3 regions of the Sporomusa termitida genome follow, and region 3 is predicted to be linked to each of the others. Evidence: riboswitches for the same ligand, from Rfam matches in the RefSeq annotation. Region 3 holds a riboswitch; each other region holds the start of a gene.
The links. Region 3 has a riboswitch for cobalamin ahead of SPTER_RS09325 (TonB-dependent receptor). Riboswitches for the same ligand answer to the same signal wherever they lie in the genome.
Positions count from the first base shown of each region.

Region 1 (7,819 bases), 1.6 Mb from region 3:
AACAAGAAACCCGAAAGGCCCCATCAGGATATGAAAGAAATCATTGAGCAGCGTTGACGGCACCGTAACAACCGCAAACGCCGCCGCCCCAAATAAGGCCACCGTCACCAGCCAGCGGGTTTTGAGCGTTGCCAGGACAGATCTGACGCGCCTGACAGCCAGCAGCAGCGCTGCCAGTAAAATGACTGCCGCCCCGCCAATAACAGCCAGGGCTTTCCAATCCTTTTTAACAACAGTAATCACTGTTTCCTGCACCACCGGCGGCGCAAACTCATCTTCCATAACCACTCGCAGGATGTACTGCCCCCCTGCCAGCGCCTGCTCGTTCATATAAACAGGCAGTTGAACAGTCTGCCTCGGCTCACCGGTGAGCGCCGCAAAAGCGACCAGCTTGTCCTCATGCCCGCCCAGTGAGCCGGCATCCTTATCCTCACCGGTTGTTCCCGGTGTAAACAGGCCGGACACCGGCTCACGGCTATGAGCATCATGCAAGCGGGCAGTAATAACCACCAGTTTTTGCTGTTCAGACGGATTTTTGACAATAAGCCGCATATGAGTAAGCGGATGCAGCGCCTCGACCTCCAGATTGGAGGCCCCTTTACCATTGATGATATTTTTATAATAATCCCAGCTTTTGTCACGCATGACCAGGGTATTGCGCGATAATCGCTCGTCATTTTTGCCATCCCGGTCCAGCGGCAGGATAATTTCTTCAATAACTGGCGGCTCATTGCCAAGCTTACGGCCTGTTGTAACTACTGTAACCGGTACCTGCCGGGTCTGCCGGCCATCGCTGATGATGATAGCATATGTACCGGGTATAATGTCTGCCGCAGCCTGGATTGTCAATAAATCGAACCACTGGCTGTAGCCGCCGGCTAAGTCAATATGCCGCTGCAGAATATCCCCCTCCGGGTATTGTTCCACCTGCCAGACAGTTGACCTGTCGGCTAGAGCAAACCCGGGCGGCAGCTTGATTGAAATTGTGGCCGCAACCGCAGCCTGGCTGCGATTTTCTATGCTGTACAAGGCCTGCAGCTGACTCCCCGGCCCGACACCTTCCCGCGGTTTCCCCAAATAGTAAGGTACCTGCAACGAAATAGTAACATCGTCACCTGTTTGCCCTGCGCCTAATGGTGGCAGCAGGCAAAGGGCGATGAGACATAAACTGAGCAATGCTGTTAATTTCATAAGTTTCTTTTACTCCCGTACCTTTTCCATTGTCCAGACACTGACCCCCAGCAATATCACAGCATAGCTGCCTAGCACCAGCCAGGAAACCCCGGCCGGCTCACCGCCATAGGTAATAGCCCGCAAAGCGGCACTGGCATGCGTCAGCGGCAAAAGCTCCAACAGCCAGCGGACCACAGCCGGGAGTTTGTCGGTGCTAAAAAAAGTAGCACATAAAAACGACATAGGCAGCAGCACATATGTGCTGAAATTACCCATGTCCTCATGCGAGTCAATCAACATGGCCACGACAAAACCCAGAGCGGAAAAAACAATACAATTCAGCATCAAAATAAGAATAAACATGCCGTTAACAGCAACCTTGGCCCCAAAAAGCCAGGCCAAAGCAACAATAATGACTGACGATATCAGCCCCCGCACAACACCGGCGGCAATTTTCCCCAAAACAAAAGACAAGGAGCTGATAGGAGCTACCAGATACTCTTCTAAAGTCTTGTGATACAGCCTGCCGGTATGCAGTGGCCCGCCCACAGAGTTAAAACTAATATTCATGGAATTTAGCGCCAGGATTCCGGGGACAATAAAATCCATGTAACTGCCCTGACTGACCTGGATACTGCGGCCCATACCCCAGCCAAAGGCCACCAGATAGAGTACAGGTGCAACCATCCGGGATAAGATAAAAGCACCGATGCGCCGGTAAAGCACAATCCAGTCCCGCCAAAAAACGGTCCCGATATCCTGCATCATGGTCCGCTCACCTTTCTTCCTGTCAATTACTATAACATCTTCCGGGTTGCAATGCGGCTGGTCCTTCATATTCGCCCTCTTTTTCCTAATTATCACCGATCAAGGGTGCTGACAAACAGCAATATACCGTTCCCACAAGCACTCCAGCAGATGAACGGCTCCCTGCAAGCCCATAAACGGTCGATGGCTGAGCCGGATTTCGTCATATACGGGCAGGGCAATATTCTGGTAAACCACCGCCTGCTGTTGGCTGCGGTACAGCCAGGCCCGCTCATTGCTGCTGGCAAGCAGCAACCCTGCCGTCAGTTGATTCAGACAGTCTGCCAGGGCCTGGCCGTCTTTTTGGGCATCAATTACCCGGCCTAAACCGGCCGGTATCTGTGGCTGCAAAATACCACCCTGAGCAATGATTGTCAGCCTAGTGGTATCCACCCATTCCCGCCGTACTGCCTGTGCTATCCCCAGGGCGGTAGACGCGGGCGCTGCCACCAGCACCTGGTTAAACCACATCTCACCCCAAATACGCTCCATCTCCTGGGTAGCGTTGCGCAGCCGGCGCTCCAGCAAAGCCCGCTCCTGGCCGGCGATTGCCAAAGCCTGCTTGGTCCTGCCGCTAACCTGCGCGACCGAACAGAGCCAGTCCCAGGAGCCTTCTACCCCATAAGGCGGCAGCCCAGCCACATAAGGAATTCCATACTGAGCTTGCAGCAATAAAGCCGTTTCCAGCCCCAGTTCGGCGTGTAAGACAACGTTCAATTCGGCCTGAGCCATCACCGCTATATCGTCCTGGCAGGAACCTGCCCCCGGACAGGCCAGCACATGATAACCGGCCGCCCCCAGCAGCCGCTTAATTTCCTGTACGTCACTGACGGCATTATAGTAACCGTAGGTTGCCCCCAGCAAATTAACGGTGCCGGCCTTTCTTGGCAGGCCTTGGGGCAGCGGTATTGCTGAAAAATAGGCTTTCGCCGCAGCCCGGTACCCCTCTTGCAAGCCCCCGCTCAAGCCACCGCTTTCCAGGCAAATTACCGGACAGGGCATAGCGGCCTGCCGGGCAATTGCCGCAAGATCATCGCCGATCAGACTGACTGAACAGCTGCTTTCAATAAATACCACGGACGGCCGGGTGGTCTCCTTGACAGTTTGCAAGGTCGCCAGCAGGGCCTCTTCGGTACCGTAGATCACTGCATTATTATCAACCTGTGAGCAAAAAAAGCGGTTGGCAATGTCGGGGCAGGAATGCTCCAGAAACCGGAGGGCATAAAAGTAGCACCACAATGGGCCGTTACCGACAATAACCGCATCCTCAATACCGGCAAAAAACGCCGCCGCCCCGGTCAGCGCACAGGCATTGAAACAGCTTTGGACATCATGCCACTGTGGATCAGCCATACAATATTCCTCCCCGCAGGGCCGGGCGCTGGGCCAGACGCTCCAGTTTTTGCAGCTGTCTGAGGAAACCGCTCACCCCGATAGGCGGTAATACCGGTATAAAGAACTGACGGAGGTTTTCATCGTCTAATTCATGCGTAGTCATTACCAGCTCGGCTGTACGGAGAGTCGCATCTGCCTGACTTTGCAGCAAGACAGGTATCTGCGTATACGCTGGCAGGGCCTGCCGCAATACTTCCTGCTGCTGTCCGGTCAGCCCCTGCAATAAGACAACAGCCACTAATTCGATTTCTGCCTGAGCTAGTAGTTCCAGCACCCAGCCTGGTTCAAAATACTGCAGCGGCCGGCCGATAACTAACGCAACCCTGGCTAGGCGCAGGGTCCGGCGGCTCTCGAATACGGCAGCCTGCAACCGCTGTTGTTCAGCCGCAATTGCCTGCCTGGCGGCCTGAGGGCGGGCCAGTAATGCTCCCAGTTCAGCCAGCCACGCCGTGGTCCCTAGCCAGCCTACCGGATGGTCTCTGTCGAAAAACGGAGTGCCGCTCCTTGCTTCAAGCCCGACGGCCAGCCTGCGGATCCAGGCATAGGATTGGGCCCTGCCGCCAATCAGGATATTCAGTGATGATGCGGCCACCCGCCGCATGTCGTTAAGCGAGGCATACCCTGGAAAATGAGCATGGACCTCTAAGCCAAAATAGTGGAGCAGTCGTTCCATTTCCTGGCAATCTTCGCTGTCAGGCCCGCCACGGTCACCCAAAAGTGTAACCGTGTCCGGCAGCGTGGGCTGGGTAGTAATAAAACGTTCGGCCACAGCCATGGCCGTGTGATAATAACCTGCATGATATTCCCCGTCCAAATACCCGCTGCAGGGGGAAGCAATGACCGGTATAGTAAATTCCTGTTCAGCCAGAGCGGCCACCTCGGCAATATCATCGCCAATGATGCCGGCCACACAGGAACTGGCAATCACAATATAACTTGGCCGGTAACGGCCGGCTACAGACCTGATGCACGCCCGCAGCTGCTCCGCCCCGCCAAAGATCGAATGCTCATCATTTAATTCACTGCTGATCAGTGGTGCTCTATAGCGCCCGGGCACAAATTCCTGCCGGGCTACCAGGCGGTAATGAATACCCAGCCCCATCTCCTGGGTGATATGGGCACAGGCTTTAGGACTGTGAAAAATCACTACAGCGCCATCGCTGTGGGCTACAGCCCGCCATACGCCAGGCATACTGCAACTGCAGCCGCTCTTCAGGGAGACAACCGGGCGCTTACTCTTCACCATAGCGTAACACCAGCTCCTCAAGGTCTTCAAACTCCAGCGGCGTTGGGATAGACAATTCCCTGTTGCCCATGATCAGCGTGGCCAGTTGCCGGTACACAGCGGCCTGAGGCGAGTCCGGCTTCCATTCAATAACAGTCTGCCGGCGAATTTCAGCCTGATGAACAGTCTGCTCCCGGGGGATAAAAGCAACCAGGCGGGTATTCAGTTTAGCGGCAAACTCTTCCAATAAAGCCTGCTCATGCATGATGTTACGGCTGTTGCCAATAATACCGCCAAGCCGGGCCTGGCCACGGCCGGCAAACCTTGCTACCCCTTTGGCAATATTATTGGCAGCATACAGCGACATCAACTCACCGGAGGAGACAATATAGATATCCGTAGCATAGCCTTCACGAATGGGTACGGCAAAACCCCCGCACACCACATCGCCCAGTACGTCATATAAGATAATATGATCTTCTGCAATCGACTGCAGGGCTTTAAGCTTCTCCAAAGCGACAATAATCCCGCGGCCGGCGCAGCCTACCCCCGGCTCCGGACCGCCGGCCTCCACACATTTAACACCCTGGAAACCGTTATGGACCACATGACTGGTGGTTACATCATCACCATATTTTCTGACCATATCGAGCACTGTTTGCTTGCACGTGCTGCCAAGCAGCAGTCTGGTAGAATCGTTTTTCGGATCACAGCCAATCTGGCACACAGCCTGACCCTGTTCAGCCAGAGCCGCCGATACATTGGCAGCGGTTGTCGATTTCCCAATCCCGCCTTTGCCATAAAACGCAATTTTTTTCATTGTTTTTCTTGTATTCCTCTCTCAATCAATTCATAAGAAAACACGGCTTGCGCCGAGCCTTTGGCGAAAGCGGAAGCCGATGCTGCCCTTATCCAAAGAAAATTATACTTTCTATCAGGATAAGAAAAGACATGGCTTGTGCAAGTCCTTTAGGACGACGGCAGAAGCCGCTTGTGTCCTTTAGGGTATAGTCGTTCTTATGTCCACAGAATTTATTTATAAATTCTGGTAGACTCAAAAACCGGGGGATTCCAGGATGACTCAGTAAATAAAAATGAACTCCTATGCTCAACTCAGGAGTTCATTGCCGCTTAAATAAGCGTTATCGCAAAAAATCCCCCTCCCCATCGCTCGTAGGTCAACCGGTGATTGTCAAACAGGCAGTTCTCCTGGCTCTGGCTCATCGCTCCTCCAAACCTTCCCACGACTTGTTTGACGCACCGTCGACACATTCCGGGTGTCCGGCACTAGCCTCCTTCGGCGGCGTCGCAGTGGCATAATTGAAATTGCTCCTCATTACAGTGGCGGGACCGCGCCGGTTTTTCACCGGACTTCCCTATTAAGCCCCGCAGGGCACCTGTCTCAGCTGTATTTAGTTGTATTATGACTGCCCGTGTCGGTGACCGTGACTTTTACCGCAGGCATGGCGGTGACCATGGGGCGGATGGGCAATAGTAGCGCGGAGATGGCTTACATAGATATCCTGAATGGCTGCATTCTCCCCTAACCCATGGAAATATACATCAACACTGAAGCCGGCCGCTAACAACTGCGACTTCGCCGAATCTTCCTCATCCCCGGCCATGTCGTTGGTTGCATGATCACCAGCCACCAGCAAAAATGGCATCAGGGTAACTTTCTTTACCTGCTGCTGTTTCAGGTTGTCAATTATACGGTTTAGAGGCGGAAAGCCTTCGACAGTATACACAAAAACATTCTTTAAGCCTGCATCCTTTAATTTTAGCTGTAACACCGAGTAAGCAGCATTAGCCGGATGCATGCCGCCATGGCCCATAAGCACAACAGCGCTGGCTCCATCATCGGCCGGCAGCTGCGTTCTTAACGCATTAATGGCAATTTCGTAGTCATCGGGATGATCCTCCTGCCCCATACAATACAACAAAGGCCGGCCCAAACGGATTTTTTCGAAAGCTTTTTCTTGGGCATGAGCGTAATGGGCAACAAGGACCTTGATTTTTTCATATTCGGCCCCAGCCACTACATGCAAGGGCTGGAGATACACTTCCTGATAGCCTTCATCCTGCAGACGTTTCAGGGCCTGGATTTCATTATCAACCCGGACACCGTCAGCGGCTAAACGCTTGATAACCGTACGGGAGGTAAAAGCCCGCCGCACCACATATTCCGGAAAATTGTCCCGGATTTTATTTTCGATAGTTTCAATGTTCAGTTTTAGGGTGTCCTGATAAGAAGTGCCAAAACTAACAACGACAATAGCCTTTTTTGATGAATTGTTTTGCTCTTGCTCCATATTTGTTGCCTCCTCATAATCTCCCACATATGTATTACAAAAATAAAAGCCCTCTCTGGCGCAGGCCGGGAGGGTTCTGTTCAGAAGAAATCAATTCAGATAATCGTCAACAATTAGCCAAATACAGCTCTTCTAAATCCCCTCCTCATCGCTCGTGAGTAAAAACGGTGATTGACAGACAGGCAGTTCTCCTGACTCTGGTTCATCGTTACACCCAAACCTTCCCAAGACGCTTGCGTCTCAGTGGCATATCTTAGGCTAACTCCCCATTACAGTGGCGGGACCGCGCCGGCATTTAACCGTACTTCCCTATTAAGCCCTTTAAGGCACCTGGCTCCTAATATTTAATTATATTCAGAAAAACAGCTATATTTATTACCAATAATAGCATCCGCTATCAGCTATTGTCAAACACATCCTGATTTATACAGAAAATAGCGAATTTTATCCGGCCCCAACAAAGGCCCTCAGGTCCCTCGCTTTCCAGGCAGACACAGGAAAATCCTAGCCGCCTTAGCAACCGGGATTTCTAGCCAATCCGCCACCTAAACGATGGACTGCAGAACAGGTACAGAACGGGCCAGATCATACGAAAGCTGACTGATCATCGGTCCGGCATTAATCTGGGTCAGGGCAATGCTTTCAGGTACTGTTACCTGAGTCTGGGTGAAGTTGGCTATACCGGCAACACCGGCAGCAACAAGCCTGTCAGTAACAAACTGGGCCTGTTCAGGCTGCACCGCCACCAACCCGATACTCACCTGCTTCTTAAATACCACAGCCTCCAGATTCCGGATGGATTCAAGGGATAAGCCCAATTCAGGGATCATGGCGCCGTAATTCCGCTCATCCATATCTAAAACCGCAGCGATCCGGAAGCCGGGCGGCAAGAAATTCTGATAACAGC
Region 1 is NZ_CP036259.1:402,529-410,347, reverse strand. It holds gene SPTER_RS01815 (MptD family putative ECF transporter S component) at 1-1,191, opposite strand, end outside; gene SPTER_RS01810 (ABC transporter permease) at 1,201-1,941, opposite strand; gene SPTER_RS01805 (nitrogenase component 1) at 2,041-3,333, opposite strand; gene SPTER_RS01800 (nitrogenase component 1) at 3,326-4,621, opposite strand; gene SPTER_RS01795 (nucleotide-binding protein) at 4,608-5,420, opposite strand; cobalamin riboswitch at 5,783-6,016, opposite strand; gene SPTER_RS01790 (sirohydrochlorin cobaltochelatase) at 6,022-6,912, opposite strand; cobalamin riboswitch at 7,077-7,261, opposite strand; gene SPTER_RS01785 (redox-sensing transcriptional repressor Rex) at 7,458-7,819, opposite strand, start outside.
Region 1: it holds a riboswitch for cobalamin, as region 3 does, so the genes downstream of both, SPTER_RS01795 (nucleotide-binding protein) here and SPTER_RS09325 (TonB-dependent receptor) in region 3, are expected to answer to the same signal.

Region 2 (7,819 bases), 1.6 Mb from region 3:
CCCTGGTAAGGTTCTTCGCGTTGCGTCGAATTAAACCACATACTCCACCGCTTGTGCGGGCCCCCGTCAATTCCTTTGAGTTTCAACCTTGCGGCCGTACTCCCCAGGCGGGGTACTTATTGCGTTAACTCCGGCACAGAAGGGGTCGATACCCTCTACACCTAGTACCCATCGTTTACGGCCAGGACTACCGGGGTATCTAATCCCGTTCGCTCCCCTGGCTTTCGCGCCTCAGTGTCAGACACAGTCCAGAAAGTCGCCTTCGCCACTGGTGTTCCTCCCAATATCTACGCATTTCACCGCTACACTGGGAATTCCACTTTCCTCTCCTGCACTCAAGCCTGACAGTTTCCTGCGCCCATACGAAGTTAAGCTTCGCACTTAGACACACGACTTACCAGGCCACCTACACGCCCTTTACGCCCAATAATTCCGGACAACGCTTGCCACCTACGTATTACCGCGGCTGCTGGCACGTAGTTAGCCGTGGCTTCCTCCTTTGGTACCGTCATTAGTCTACATTATTCACATAGACCACGTTCGTCCCAAACGACAGAGCTTTACGACCCGAAGGCCTTCTTCACTCACGCGGCGTTGCTCCGTCAGACTTTCGTCCATTGCGGAAGATTCCCCACTGCTGCCTCCCGTAGGAGTCTGGGCCGTGTCTCAGTCCCAGTGTGGCCGTTCATCCTCTCAGACCGGCTACTGATCGTCGCCTTGGTGAGCCGTTACCTCACCAACCAGCTAATCAGACGCAGACCCATCTCTTAGCGATAGCTTCTTTAGAGTGGCCATCTTTCTTAACTCTGTTATGCAACCGAGTTACCACATTCGGTATTAGCACCACTTTCGCGGTGTTGTCCCCAGCTAAGAGGCAGGTTGTCTACGCGTTACTCACCCGTTCGCCACTAAGTAGTTATTGCTAACTGCTCCGTTCGACTTGCATGTGTTAGGCACGCCGCCAGCGTTCGTCCTGAGCCAGGATCAAACTCTCCAATAAAGTGCATAGTCGGTTACGACTATATATATTGAAGCCGTTTATCGGCTCAATTAAATCAAATTTGTTTTGCTTGTGCTGCAAGTAGCACACCGCACATCTGGCATTTGTATGATGCATTTCTTTACATTGTTCAGTTTTCAGGGAACGACGCGCATGGATGCGCTAGGATCACAGACGTATCAGGACGATACGCTTTGTCTGTGACCGACGCGCATGGATGCGCTAGTGTCACGGGCGTATCATGGACGATACGCTTTGCCCGGGACCGACGCGCATGGATGCGCTAGTGTCACGGGCGTATCATGGACGATACGCTTTGCCCGGGACCGACGCGCATGGATGCACTAGTGTCACGGGCGTATCAGGACGATACGCTTTGTCTGTGACCGACGCGCACGGATGCGCTAGTGTCACGGGACGTACCGGAATGATACATTAACCTGGTATCATTTGGTACATTGTCGCTTTGTGACGACTTTTACATATTAACATATTGATTTTAGCATTGTCAATATGTTTTTAAAGTATTTATTACTATTTACAACATTTACTACCTGTTATCGACAAGCGACTTTTATATAATAGCCAGCAATAATAATATTGTCAACCATCTGCCCAAACTTTTTCATCTGCTGCACTTATACTGTTCAGTCAGAAGTATTGCGGATAGGCGGCCTTAGCCATCCTGGAAACCCCGTAAACTATGTATTGCGATGTAGAATATACATAGCGGTCAGGAATCTGAACAAGCTTCTTGTTGGCGATAGCTTTTATCTGCCGTAATGCCAGATCATTCTCTAAATCAGTGGCAAACTGCTTAAAATCTGTTTTACCGGTGTAATCCCAGTCCGGGGTCAGAAGAATGTCCGGGTTTATTTTAATAATCTGTTCTTTGGCTAGCAGACCGTCTTTGTTAAGCCCTACACTGGCCGCACCATCGATGACACCGGCATACCGGCACAGATCCTCAAACATACTGCCTTTCCCCCCCATACCGCCCATTAAGGAATAGTTAACAACAACCTGCCGCTTATCAGGCGGCACCTGCTCGATTATCCTGCCGGTCGCCAGAAGCTCGGCCTCCATATCGGCTATAATTCTGGCTCCTGCCGCTTCCTCACCGACAACATGGGCAAGTTCACTGATTACCTGCTTAACTTCGGCAATATTATTCGGTGTTTTATATACATATACAGCAATGCCAACATCTCTTATGCTTTGAATAAGCTCAATAGCCTGCCAATCGGCCGTGATAACCAAATCAGGCGACATGGCCACCACACTTTCGGCATTAGCGCGTATCTTGCCTGGAACCTGCTTAGCAGTTTCGGAAATATTGGAAATACTGCTGTCATCCGCTAAATATGTCAGGGCTGCAATCCGCTCAGCTGGCACAAGTCCTGTCAGCATTTCATCTGTACCAATGGTTAAAGACACTAGCCGCTGCGGTTTATGGGCCAGTTTGGCAACATACCCGTGACTATCTGTCACGCTGTAGCCCCCAAGCGGCGGTGGGGTCTGCTCCCTGGGACTGTTGCCACAGCCGGTAGTAAGCAAAAAAATATAACTTAGAATTGCTATCAATAGGCCGGTAGCTGCCCGACGCTTCATCTCGCACCTCCTAAAATTTAGCTGCATCATAATATAGTATTGCAATTCTTCCTGCATTTGCTTACATATCTATACCCACAGGGGCATATAAATGCCATACCTGCTTTTTGCGAGGTCATTTGTCCTGCCCTGGGAGGAGGAAAACTATGATCAACTCTGCCGCCAAAACCAATGGCAATTTAATAAGAGTATTGTTGTCCTATTGGTGGTCATCAGCAAGCTTACAGGCTTGGGCTCTAACCTGTGCACTTATTATTTGTACCGGGCTGATCGTTTTATTAACTATGCAGCTTAACAGCTGGCAGGTAGGCTTTTATACAAACTTGCAACAACTCAGTTATCCCGGCTTTACAACCTCTTTAACACAATTTATTATTCTGTCGCTGGTATTGGTTGCAGCTTCAGGCAGCCAGACGCATTTTAAAATGATGCTGCAGATACGCTGGCGTCAGTGGATAACAGATAAATATATTAGCTTGTGGCTGCATAACCAAACCTATTTTCGTATGAGTGTACACCCTGATCCTGTTGACAACCCGGATCAGCGAATTGGCGAAGATATTAATTTGTTTGTCACTCACTCCTTAGAACTGGCAACAGGCTTTTTGCGTCAGATTATATCGCTCACAGTATTCGCCGCTGTATTGTGGCATTTGTCCGGTGAGATCACCGTTTCCCTGGCCGGCACTGAATTTATTCTTCCCGGTTATCTGGTTTTAGCAGCCTTAATTTATTCTGCGTGCGGGACATGGATCACCGTGCAGGCAGGCCACCCGCTGATGAGGCAAAGTAATGTTCAGCAAAGCAATGAGGCTGATTTCCGCTATTGCCTAATCCGTCTGCAGGAATATGGTGAATGTGTTGCCCTCTATAAAGGGGATCAGCAGGAAAAAGTTAATTTAATGCAGCACCTGGCCCGGATTGTTGCTACTTATCTGTCTATAATTAAAACGACCAGAACAATTACCTGGATATCATCAATTTATTCCCAGTTATCCATCGTTTTTGCCTTCCTGATTGCCTCGCCCCGGTATTTCAATGGCGAATTACTGCTTGGCCAATTATTTGAGATATCAGGCGCATACTGGTATGTGCACTCTGCCCTTTCGTACCTGATCGACAGCTTTGGTAAAATAGCGCAGTGGCAGGCAGTCACGGACCGCTTAAGAGAATTCTACACCCAGCTGGCTGCCAGTCATAGGGAAACCAAACCACGACCGGCAGTCTTTACATCAAACAAGTATAAAACTGTTGCGATGAAAAACCTTACAGTATTATCGCCCGCAGGTCAGATTTTAATAAACAATTTGACACTGGAGCTAAAACCGGGAGAAAGCATTCTTATTACCGGCCCTTCCGGCTGTGGGAAAACCACATTACTAAAGACATTGTCAGGCATATGGCCGTTTTTTGCTGGGAAAATCACTTTACCGCCAGCAGAAAAAATGCTGTTTCTGCCCCAAAAACCCTACTTACCTATTGGTTCACTCCGCAAAGCTATTTTATACCCGCACAGCCTGACAAATGTACCTAACCTGACACTCAAGGAACTGCTGACAATTTGTGGTTTATGCTCACTGCAGCAACACCTGGACCGGGAAGCAGACTGGTCAAGACTACTTTCCATGGGTGAGCTTCAGCGGCTTTCCATTGCCCGGGCCATACTGCATCAGCCTGAATGGCTGTTTCTCGATGAAACAACCTCCTGTATTGATACCAGAATGGAGCAGGCTATGTATCGGACTCTCAAAGAAAAACTACCGCAAACAGCTTTCATCAGTATCGGCCACCGGGGCACCCTGAAAGCCTATCACCGGTGGATATTACATTTAGAAGAAACCGGCTTATGGCATTGTTCTGACCAACTATCAGCAGCAGGTACCGGGACGTGGTTCGCTAACTACAGCTAAAATTCTATCCCCTTTTGGGCAAGTATTCCCTTTTTATAAGGATGCTTAATTTCTTTCATTTCTGTAACTAAATCAGCCTTATCAATAATTTCCGGCAGAGCATCCCGGCCGGTGAGCACAAGGTGCAGCGGCTGGGGTTTTGCTGCCAGCAGTGCTAATACTTCCGCTATCGGAACCAGGCCGTATTTAATAGCATAGTTAATTTCATCCAGAATAATCATATCCCACTTGCCGGCGAACATTTCTTCCCTGGCGTCAAGGAGTGCGTCTGCAGCCGCATCTTTATGATCGGCCAACGCATCGTCTTTAGCATGCCGTACAAACCCCTCACCTAACTGACGAATGACAAAATCTTCCCCCATCCTCGCCGCAGCCTGTAATTCGCCGTATTTCCAATTGCCTTTAATAAATTGTAAGACAAGTACTTTAAAACCCTGCCCCCAGGCCCGCATTCCCAGCCCTAACGCCGCTGTTGTTTTTCCTTTACCATTGCCGGTGTTTACAATAATTAATCCGTGGCGCTCTTTCATACTCTCCGCCCCTTCGTGTATGTCATTTCCTTATCATAGCTTTCACTTATATTTCCCGCCAGCAACCTATTCTCCTGCTGCTCTGGCTTACGGTAACAATGCTTCAGCTAAGATACTCATCCCTTGTTGCTTCTATTCTTTCCATATAACTGTTAAATTGCTGACACAACCAAGGATCAAACCGGGTACCGGCACAGCGTTTTATTGCCTGCAAAGCCTGCTGAGTATTTAAATTCCGGCTAGTTTCCTGCCGTCTGTTTGTCATTTCGTCAAAGGCATCACAAACAGCAAGCATTCGGCTTAAAAAGGGAAGTTCGGCTTCTTTAAGACCGTCCGGTGATCCACAGCCATCATAGCGGTCACGGTGATAGCGAATAACCCGGCTGATTTCCGCTAACCCCATGGCATTCAGGATTGCTTCACCATAGAGAGGATGGAATTTAACCATCGTTTCTTCATGCTCTGATAATGGTTCAGCTTTGTTCAGGATTGTACTGGATAAGCATAGCTTCCCGATATCATGCACCATGCCGCAGGTCAGGGATTTTTGCATTTCCCGCTCAGAAAAATCCATACAGGCTGCCCATTCAAACATTTGCATGGCAACACTCTGGCAATGACTAAGGGTACTGGGATCATGTTTTCCAAGAAGCGACAGTAAGCTAGCGACTTTTTGCATTTTATTTGCACCGTCCCTATGTTATATTTTATTAGTATAACCCGCTCACCCTGATGCGATCAAACCCCACGGCAGTAAACACAGCAGGCCCGTATCCGGAAGGTCAAGCTTGCCATCCGGAAAACAAAACTCCTGAGCCTGGCTCAGGAGTTTTGTCCTGGGACACTACACCGGTAACAAACATTTTACCGTACAGTTCAGACAAGACTCACGGCATATGTATAGAGCAACCGGCCACTCAATCAAATCAGTCTTAAGTAAATAGTCGGACGATTCATCTTTGAGCGTAATAAAGAAACCCTCCCTTGAAAAATGCGGGAGGGTCGAACTGAAAAAAAGCAATTTGTCTTACTAAGTGATTCTCATAGTAATCCCCTGCCCATCGCACGTGGGTAAAACGGTGACTGTCAGACAGGCAGTTCTCCTGGCTCTGGATCATCGCTCGCCCAAACCTTCCCAAGACTTAGTCTCAGTGGTATATCTTGGGTCTACTCCCCATTACAGTGGCGGGACCGCGCCGGTTTTACACCGTTCTTCCCTATTAAGCCCTTGCGGGCACCTGTCTCAAATATTAAATTGTTATATGTATCTGCTCTAACTTTAAATTAAATGTAGCATGTAGCCAAAAATCTGTCAATAACTATCTGTCAGATTATTATTTTACTGCCGCCTGGGCTAATTTTGCCCCCAGCTCTTTGCACTGGCCAAGCCCCTGTTCATCAGGACTTTCCTGAACAATCAAGCCGTCTGCGACCAACTGCGCCCCAAGACCCTTCATTCTTTCTTCCCAATCCCGCATCCACTGTCCGTCGCCCCAGCCGTAGGAACCAAATAAAGCCAGCGGCTTGCCGGTTAACTCAGCGGCCTGTAAGGTTGTTACAAATGGCTCCATTTCAGTCTCTTCCAGCACCTCATCCCCCATGGACGGGCAGCCTAAAGCAACGGCATCGGCTTCAATAACACTATTTTTATTCGCATTATTGACAGCAATTAATTCAACACTAACCCCGGCATTGCTTTTAGCACCGTCCGCTACGGCCACAGCCATTTGCTCAGTATTCCCTGTACCACTCCAATAAATAACAGCTAGCTTTTTCATGCTTAATCCCTCCATAATTGAAATAGATTCTCATCACTTGTCAAAAAAATATCAGCCAAAGCTTTTAGTTTAGCTGCTGCTCACCTCCACATATAAATCTTATTAGTGAAAATGATAATCTTTATCATTAATATAACGCTAAACTACCTTTTAGTCAATATCTCCCAGTGCTTAATTTATTATTTATTTTAAATTGTAAACAATCCCGTAAATCCAGCCACGCCCGGCGTTTTTCCCCGGAAATGGCTGGATTTACGGGGCTTCACACGCTCTCCTCCCCTAAAATACGCCCATTGCACACATGAATAACACGGCCTGTGCGCCGGGCAATCTCAGCGGCATTGGTGACGATGACAACGGTGTGGCCCTGCTGATTAAGACGGCTAAAAACATCAATAATTTCATTACCTGCTTTAGTATCCAGATTGCCGGTCGGTTCATCAGCCAGAATAATGGACGGATTATTAACAAGTGCCTGAGCAATGGCCACGCGCTGTCGTTGACCGCCGGTCATTTCATGTGGGCGCTGCCGCATATTTTTACCCAGTCCTACCGTCAGCAGCGCCTGTTCGGCCCGCTCGTAGCGTTCTTGTTTATCAACGCCGGCGTAGATCAATGGCAGCGTAGTGTTCTGTAAAGCCGACATGCGCGGCAACAGGTTAAAGTGCTGATACACAAAACCAATTTTCTGGTTCCGGGTGGCAGCTAATGCAACATCGTTCAGGGCTGTGATTTCCTGGCCGTCCAGGGTATAGGAGCCAATGGTCGGCCGGTCCCGGCAGCCTAAGATATTCATAAGTGTTGATTTACCCGAACCCTCAGGTCCCATAATCGCGGTAAATTCCCCGGTTGGGATGGTCAGGTTAACCCCGGCCAGGGCAAATACCTCACTGCCACCAATGTTATATGCTTTCCTTACATCTACCAAGGCGATCGTCATATCAAGCCCTCCCTTATTTAGCCTTATTAGCGCCCTGTCGTACCAGCTCC
Region 2 is NZ_CP036259.1:414,794-422,612, reverse strand. It holds rRNA gene SPTER_RS01865 (16S ribosomal RNA) at 1-1,000, opposite strand, end outside; gene SPTER_RS01860 (ABC transporter substrate-binding protein) at 1,652-2,611, opposite strand; gene SPTER_RS01855 (ABC transporter ATP-binding protein/permease) at 2,758-4,521, shown strand; gene cobO (cob(I)yrinic acid a,c-diamide adenosyltransferase) at 4,518-5,051, opposite strand; gene SPTER_RS01845 (HD-GYP domain-containing protein) at 5,155-5,652, opposite strand; cobalamin riboswitch at 6,128-6,308, opposite strand; gene SPTER_RS01840 (flavodoxin) at 6,386-6,829, opposite strand; gene SPTER_RS01835 (ABC transporter ATP-binding protein) at 7,092-7,769, opposite strand.
Region 2: it holds a riboswitch for cobalamin, as region 3 does, so the genes downstream of both, SPTER_RS01845 (HD-GYP domain-containing protein) here and SPTER_RS09325 (TonB-dependent receptor) in region 3, are expected to answer to the same signal.

Region 3 (7,819 bases):
CATCTCGGCACTTGTCCCGCAAAATGATGTTGGTGCGGCGGTTAAATCACTTCATGAGAAGTTTGGTTTATCAAATTAAGAAGGAGAGAGTTTGATGAGGCATTTCGGGCGGATTTTAACTGCTATGGTAACCCCGTTTAACAATGATGGCAGTGTTAATTATGGTGAAGCTGTTAAATTGGCTCAATACCTTGTAAACAATGGTTCAGACGGTCTTGTTGTCACCGGCAGTACCGGTGAAGCGGCAACCCTGACTAAAGATGAGAAAATTAAACTTTATACGGCTGTACTTGAGGCTGTGGGCGACAGGGCCACAATCATTGCCGGTACAGGTACCAATGATACCAGAGACTCTGTTGAACTGACTAAATTTGCCGAGCAAACCGGCGTCCATGGCGCCATGGTCGTTGCTCCCTATTACAACAAACCGCCCCAGGAGGGGTTATTCCAGCATTTCCGGGCGATAGCCGAGTCCACAACCTTACCACTGATTGTGTATAATGTACCGGGACGCACGAGTTCCAATATCTTGCCGGACACGATCGCCCGCCTGGCTGAACTGGAGAATATTGCTGCTGTAAAAGAAGCCAGCGGCAGTTTGGAGCAAATTTCTGAAATCATTCGTATTACCCCTGAGGACTTTTTAGTATATAGCGGTGATGATACCCTGACTCTGCCGGTGCTGGCGGTGGGCGGCCAGGGGGTTATCAGTGTGGCCGCTCATATTGTCGGCAGCCGTATGCAGGCCATGGTAAACGCTTTTTACGCCGGGGATATGGCCAAGGCTAAGGACCTGCATCTGGAACTCCTGCCTTTCTTCCGGGTGATATTTGTTACCACCAATCCCATTCCGATCAAAGAGGCGGTTAACCTGATCGGTATCAAAGCCGGCCCGGTAAGACTGCCGTTAGTACCGCCCACTGCCGGTGAAACGGCGCAGCTTACAAAGGTCATGCAAGCATTAGGCGTGTTATAATTATTTAACGGTTACCGGTAGCGCGAGCTACCGGTTTTTTTTGTATGTGGAGGCAGGTTTTGCATATAATATTTAAGAGCGAGTAGACCACTTGTTGTCAGCGAATACTAAATAGGTTATAATTATTCACAAGTGGACAGGACGGCCGGTTTCTAGTGATGTGCTTAAATGAACGGGCAGTTACAACTTAATTGACTAATATTTTTGGAGGTGTATGTTTTTTTGGCTCGACAACCAGGCAAGGTACAGATTATCCCTCTGGGCGGGATGGGGGAGATCGGCAAGAATATGACGGTAATCCGTTATGGTGATGAGATCATTGTAGTTGATGCAGGGTTAATGTTTCCGGAAGATGACATGCTGGGCATTGATCTGGTAATTCCCGATATCAGCTATCTGTTGGACAACCGTGAGTTAGTCAAGGCTATTGTCTTAACCCATGGGCATGAAGACCATATTGGTGCTTTGCCATATGTGTTAAAACAGCTTAGCGTTCCCGTATACGGAACTCGCTTGACGCTGGGGATCTTAGAGGGACGCCTGAAGGAAAACAATGTTTCAGCCAGCAACCTGCATGCTGTTAAGTCAGGGGATCAGATTCAAATCGGCCATTTTTCCATTGGCTTTATCCGGGTAAGCCATAGCATCGCCGATTCGGTGGCTTTATCAATTAAAACGCCTGTAGGTGTCATTGTCCATACAGGAGATTTTAAACTTGATCAAACACCGGTTGACGGTAAAGTCACTGATTTTCACAAATTTGCCGAATTAGGCGACCAGGGGGTGCTGGTGCTGCTGGCAGACAGTACGAACGCCGAGCGGCCCGGCTATACGCCAAGTGAGAAATCAGTGGGCGTTACCTTTGATGATGCCTTTCGCAATGCCCGGGAACGAATTATTATTGCCTCATTCTCATCCAATATTCACCGGATTCAACAGGCAATTGACACTGCCTGCAAATACCGGCGCCGGGTGGCCATCCTGGGCCGGAGTATGGTGAATGTTGTTACGATCGCCTTAGAACTTGGCTATTTAAATATTCCCGAGGGCGTTATTGTTGATATTGACGAAATTAACAATTATCCCTCATCAGGCATCGTTATTTTAACAACAGGCAGCCAAGGTGAACCCATGTCGGCACTCACTCGGATGGCTATGTCGGATCATAAAAAAGTTGAGATTATTCCGGGGGACACCGTAATTATCTCGGCCACGCCGATACCCGGCAACGAGAAGCTGGTATCACGGACGATTGACTTTCTTTTCCGGCAGGGCGCCGAGGTTGTTTATGAATCCACCTCCGGCATCCACGTATCCGGGCATGCCAGCCAGGAAGAGCTTAAGCTGATGCACAATCTGCTGCGGCCGAAGTTCTTTATCCCCGTACATGGCGAATACCGGCATTTGATTAAGCATTCTAAACTGGCCCAGTCCTTAGGTATGGCCAAGGAAAATATTTTTGTTGCCGAAAATGGCCAGGTTCTGGAATTTACTGCCGACAAGGGCGCTGTAACCGGCAAGGTAACCTCAGGCAATGTCCTGGTGGATGGCCTGGGGGTTGGCGATGTGGGGAATATCGTCCTGCGGGACCGCCGGCAGCTGTCGCAGGACGGCATCCTTATTATTGTGGTCACGATGGATAAGCAGCGCGGTCAGGTAGCTGCCGGTCCGGACATTGTATCCCGCGGTTTTGTTTATGTCCGTGAGTCTGAGCAGCTGATGGAGGATGCCAAGGAGCGGGTTAAACAGGCCCTGGAAAAATGCGAGCTCAATAATATTACCGAATGGGCAGCAATTAAGTCCAATGTCCGTGATACCCTGGGCAAATATTTATATGAACGCACACGCCGGCGGCCGATGATTCTGCCTATCATTATGGAAGTTTAACTAGAAAAACTTGACTTCTGCCAAGTCATTTAGACGCCGGCAGAAGCCGCAGTCGTTCCTGACATAATCAGAAAGCAGATTCCTTTCTGATTATGGTATAAAAGCCCTGGCGTAGTCAGCTTGCCGCTAAATACGCCAGGGCTTGCGTATGTTTTGGCCAGGCACCCACTTCTCAGAAGACCGCAGCGGTTAAATAAACCAGAAAAAGAGTAAGGCCAGCAACAGCACCCAAAAATGGGATACCAGAAAAAATACGATTGCGGCAAAAACCAACCAGAATAGCATAAATAGTCCCACCTCTGCTTGTTATTTATTACATATTATGTTTGGTAAAAAAATATGTTACCGGAATAATGTGTCATGGGGACGGTTCTCTTGACACAGGTTGCCTATAAATAGTAAAGGGGCAGTTTCAAATTCCCCTGTGATTCTGCCTGCCAGGAGCAGCGTGGCGGCCGGCTGGCGGCCGCCTCTGCGGTGATCTGTGCGGTAGCGGCCAACCGGAAAACTCATTCATTAAGGAACGAAAAACTGCCAGGGAAAGAACCAACCAGCCCTTAATGGCGAAAAACACCAAAATACTGGTTTGAGTAAAAACACCAAAAACCGTAAAATGTAGATAGAACGCGGGTTCAGAAGCGCGTTTTTATCGGACACATTGAGGGGGAGGATTTACGATGAGCCAGTTAATGGAAATTGTACACGCTGATGGGGAATGGGCAGTTTTAGACAGGGTATCATCTGAGGAACAAGCTGAATAACCAATATAAAATACCCTATGAAAGCAATGCCAAATGGACGAAAAGAAAAGACCTTAAAGCAGAGACTTTTGGTATGAAGGGGTAATTACTGCTGTAGTAACTAAACCAGTTTATATGGGTATTCAGGTATGGGGCGGGGAATGGTACGACTGTCCTGCCATTGATGCTATATTCACTAAAGAAGAATGGGAAGAAGGCAACAATGTTTATCTGGCAAAGCAGGGCAAGAAAATACCTCAATTTCTTTAACGAATAATATCATCAATCCCTTATTTAGGGTATTTACAGAAGGATTCCTTTGAAGTATACTTGCAATACAAAAGTGTTATCATCTAATATTCACAATATAATGTATACAAGAAAATCTGTATATTGACAAAATTACCCACTGCTGTTATATTTTAATCAAAGAAAAAACAAAGGAATCCTTATAAAAAAATAGAATATAATATATTTTTGGTGCAGGTGCTCGGAAGAGCCTAACAGAAAAGCCGGTTAAATGCCGGCGCGGACCCGCCACTGTAATGGGGAGCAAAACCATGTATGCCACTGGGAGCAAAGGTTCCTGGGAAGGTTTGGTGGAGCAATGATCCAGAGCCAGGAGAACTGCCTGCATAACAATCACCGTTTTAACCTGCGATGGACCGGGAAGGGGATTGCTAGTGCAATGTTGCATTTTGTGCCGACAGCTTTGTCGGCTTACAAGAGGCCTTTCTGGATGCTATCATCTCAGGGAGGCTTCTTTTATTTTGCATAATGGTGGACAAACAGAAACGAAACTTTTATCAAGCTGCTAAGTGGATGCTTCTCACGAGGTACAATCTTCAGTAGCTGTTGTAACATAAACATAGCGGGAAACGGACCCACAAACATAAACGAATAATCATGGTACAGGTGCCTTTTTAGAAGGCTTAATAGGGAAGTCCGGTTAAAGACCGGCGCGGTCCCGCCACTGTAACAGAGAGTCAGCCCTACAATGCCACTGGAAGAGATAAACATTCCGGGAAGGCTGGGCAGGTGATGAACTGGAGCCAGGAGAACTGCCTGTACGGAAAATCTTCGCTTAACCTGCGATGAACAGGGAGAAGATTAGGCTGCAGCTTGTGTGAGCTTTATCCTTGCACAAGGCAAATCGTTACCGAAAAAGGAGGGAAAAAGACTAAAGCCTGCAAAACAGCAGGTGCGAATCGAATAATTACTGTCGACAGTATAGGGGTAGATTAGATTGACAAAACAGGAACAGATCAACCGGTTAACACAGAAGCTTTTGGATTGCGGCTATCGTTCGAGTCAGGTCAAGCAAATCATCAGTGAAGCTTCAGAAAATACTACAACGGCAGCCAGCAGTTCGCAGCAGGAAGAGTTGATTATTGAAGCTCTGCAAAGCTATGTGGAATTTGGTATCAAGTGTAAGAAGAAAGGAGCCCGCGATTAATAAGCGATATCGCTTATTGAGCCGGACACGCAAACATCACAGAAATTTTCGCTGGATGAACGGAATAAAGCCAGTAAAAAAAATGTGGTCAAAAGAGTACTATTATCCTGAAAGCACACATAAGATGAATAGGAAAACAACAACATAACGTTGGGATAGGTGCCCTTCGGGGCTTAATAGGGAAGTCCGGTTAAATGCCGGCGCGGTCCCGCCACTGTAACGGGGAGCAATCTCGCATATATGCCACTGAAGCTACTGCTTTGGGAAGGCGCGGGATGGTTATGAACCGGAGTCAGGAGAACTGCCTTATCCAGCAATCACCGTTTTTACCCACGAGGTATGGGGAGGAGATTACGTGAAAACCAAGGCCGGATTCCGGTCGGTTAGCGTAAACACTCCCAACAAGGGAGTTTTTTTATTTGGTATTATTTATGGTATGCATATTTCATCATCGTAGCATAATCGGAAAGAGAGAGGTTTTATATTGAAGCAACGCAGGTTAAAGAAAAAAGTTCTGGCGGTTAGTATCGCCTGTGCGCTGGCGCTAAGCACCACGCCAACATTTTATAGCTTTGTCTATGCGGCCGGCAGCGAACAATCGCAGGAGACAAACGAAACAGCAACCGCGCCTGACGGCAAGCAGGCGCAGGAAACCGGGGAAGTTGCGCCGGCAACTGACAGCGAGCGATTGCGGGAAATTAATGAAGAAGCAAACCGCGACAAACCCTGGCAAAAGGAATACGCATTGGAAGCGGTAACGGTGGAAGCACCACGCCCCGACTGGGAGTCCAAGCTCTCGCCCGGCACCGTAACCGTCATTGAACCCGATAAATACAAAGGCGAGCAAAAAACGTTGCCTGAACTTCTGAAAGACGTACCCGGCGTCCATATCCGGGAAGTTATGGGCAAGGGACAGTACACCACTGTCAGCGTCCGGGGCAGCACGGCGGCCCAGGTCGGTGTGTTCGTTGACGGCGTACTGGTCAATCTCGGCGGCGACGCGGCTGTCGATTTGTCCACCATTCCGGTGAAAAATGTAGCCCGCATTGAGGTCTACCGGGGCTATGTCCCGGCCCGTTTCGGCGGCACTTATATGGGCGGCGTCATCAACGTTGTCACCAAAAAGCCGGAAAAGGCAAATGTATCCGCCTCCTTCGGCCAGCGCTCCTATGGCGGCTACAGCGGCAGCCTGGAGCTTGACATGCCGCTGGGCAAAGGCAGCCTGCTGGTCGGCATCAACCGCGACCAGAGCGACGGGAATTTCAAATATACAAATTTTGAGGCCCAAAAATTGGCGGCCGGAGCACAGGCCCAGTACGATCGGTCTATGGCTCAATTTGAGGAATCAATTCAACCAGTTTATGAAATGTATGCCCCCATCTTTGGTTGGACTTCCATCCAAGATATGTTAAATGATCCCGATATGGGACCTATGTTTGCAAAGTTTCCCGCCCACAATTATTGGGAGGTCTTTGAAAGCCAACCCACCCAGGATGCCACCCGGGTCCGCCAGAACAACGATTACAAAAATACCGACGTCCTGATCAAATGGCAGGATGACCACTGGCTGATCAAGGGTAGCTGGAAGAACATCGACCGAGGGCTGCCGGATGCCGTAAAGAGTATTTGGCAGGATCTTCCCTCGCACTTTATCGCTCCCCCTGACCCCTTAGTGGATCAGACAGAGAATGACTATGTCCGGAGGATGAAAGACGCCTATCAGATAAATCAAGGGCGGCGGCAGAACCAAACCGACAAGGCGCTGCAGGTAGGCCGGAGGGATAATGCGGGCAACATGGAATGGGGCTGGCGGCTGGATTATCAGGATGAGGACAAAGACTACCATTCGGATATTCGCCGTATTCAGGAATTAGTCAATCCGGGCAACGGCCACTTCATCGGCCCCCTGCGCGAATGGAGCAGCTACAATTCCGGCCGTTTCGGCGGGGCGCTGGATGGCAGCTACAAGGCCGGGTCCAACCATCTGCTGGAATTCATGGCCAACTACTCCCATGAAACCCTGCGCATTGACGGCAATGGCATGGATAATATTAATTATGCCGCTCACTACCGGTATCGATATAAATATGAGCAAGATATGTTCAATATCCAGCTCCAGGACACGATTACCCTGAACAAAGCCGGCGATTTCTGGTTCACGCCCAGCGTTCGTTATAATTATTCCCAGGTTACCGGCTATTCGCGGTATGCCAACCCGGAACATCCCTGGACACATAGCCAAGATGAGCAGTCTAATGGCAAGGCTACCTGGCAGGCTGCCCTCAAAAAGCAGCTCGACGATCACTGGACGCTGCGTTCGACCTTCGGCACCTACTACCGGCTCTTAAACCTTTATGAGATTGCCGGGGACGGGGCCGGCATCCTGCCTAAGCCGGATTCGGACCGCACCGACGCGATGTTTCCGTTGCCCGAGGAAGGCACGCAATGGGACTTTAGCGTACTGTATCAGGGGAATATGCTTAATGCCAAATCCAATTTTGCCTTAACCTATTTTGGCCGTGATTCGGACAATATGCTGCAGCTCCGGCGTGATGGTTATGACTATTGGTGCTATAGCAATGCGGCCAAAGGCAAAGCTAATGGCGTGGAACTACAGAGCAGCCTCAAATGGGACAAGTGGGACCTCGATCTGTCGGCTACCTATCTGAATACCAAGGCCCAGACTAAATACGGGAACCGTCCCGATTCGCCTGATTCTTACTGGCAGGACATTGTCCAGCCCTATACGCCTGATTGGGA
Region 3 is NZ_CP036259.1:2,028,412-2,036,230, forward strand. It holds gene dapG (aspartate kinase) at 1-79, shown strand, start outside; gene dapA (4-hydroxy-tetrahydrodipicolinate synthase) at 95-976, shown strand; gene SPTER_RS09315 (ribonuclease J) at 1,244-2,863, shown strand; gene SPTER_RS24695 (hypothetical protein) at 3,206-3,376, opposite strand; gene SPTER_RS25620 (hypothetical protein) at 3,739-3,873, shown strand; cobalamin riboswitch at 4,071-4,252, shown strand; cobalamin riboswitch at 4,500-4,686, shown strand; gene SPTER_RS09320 (hypothetical protein) at 4,850-5,059, shown strand; cobalamin riboswitch at 5,200-5,382, shown strand; gene SPTER_RS09325 (TonB-dependent receptor) at 5,757-7,819, shown strand, end outside.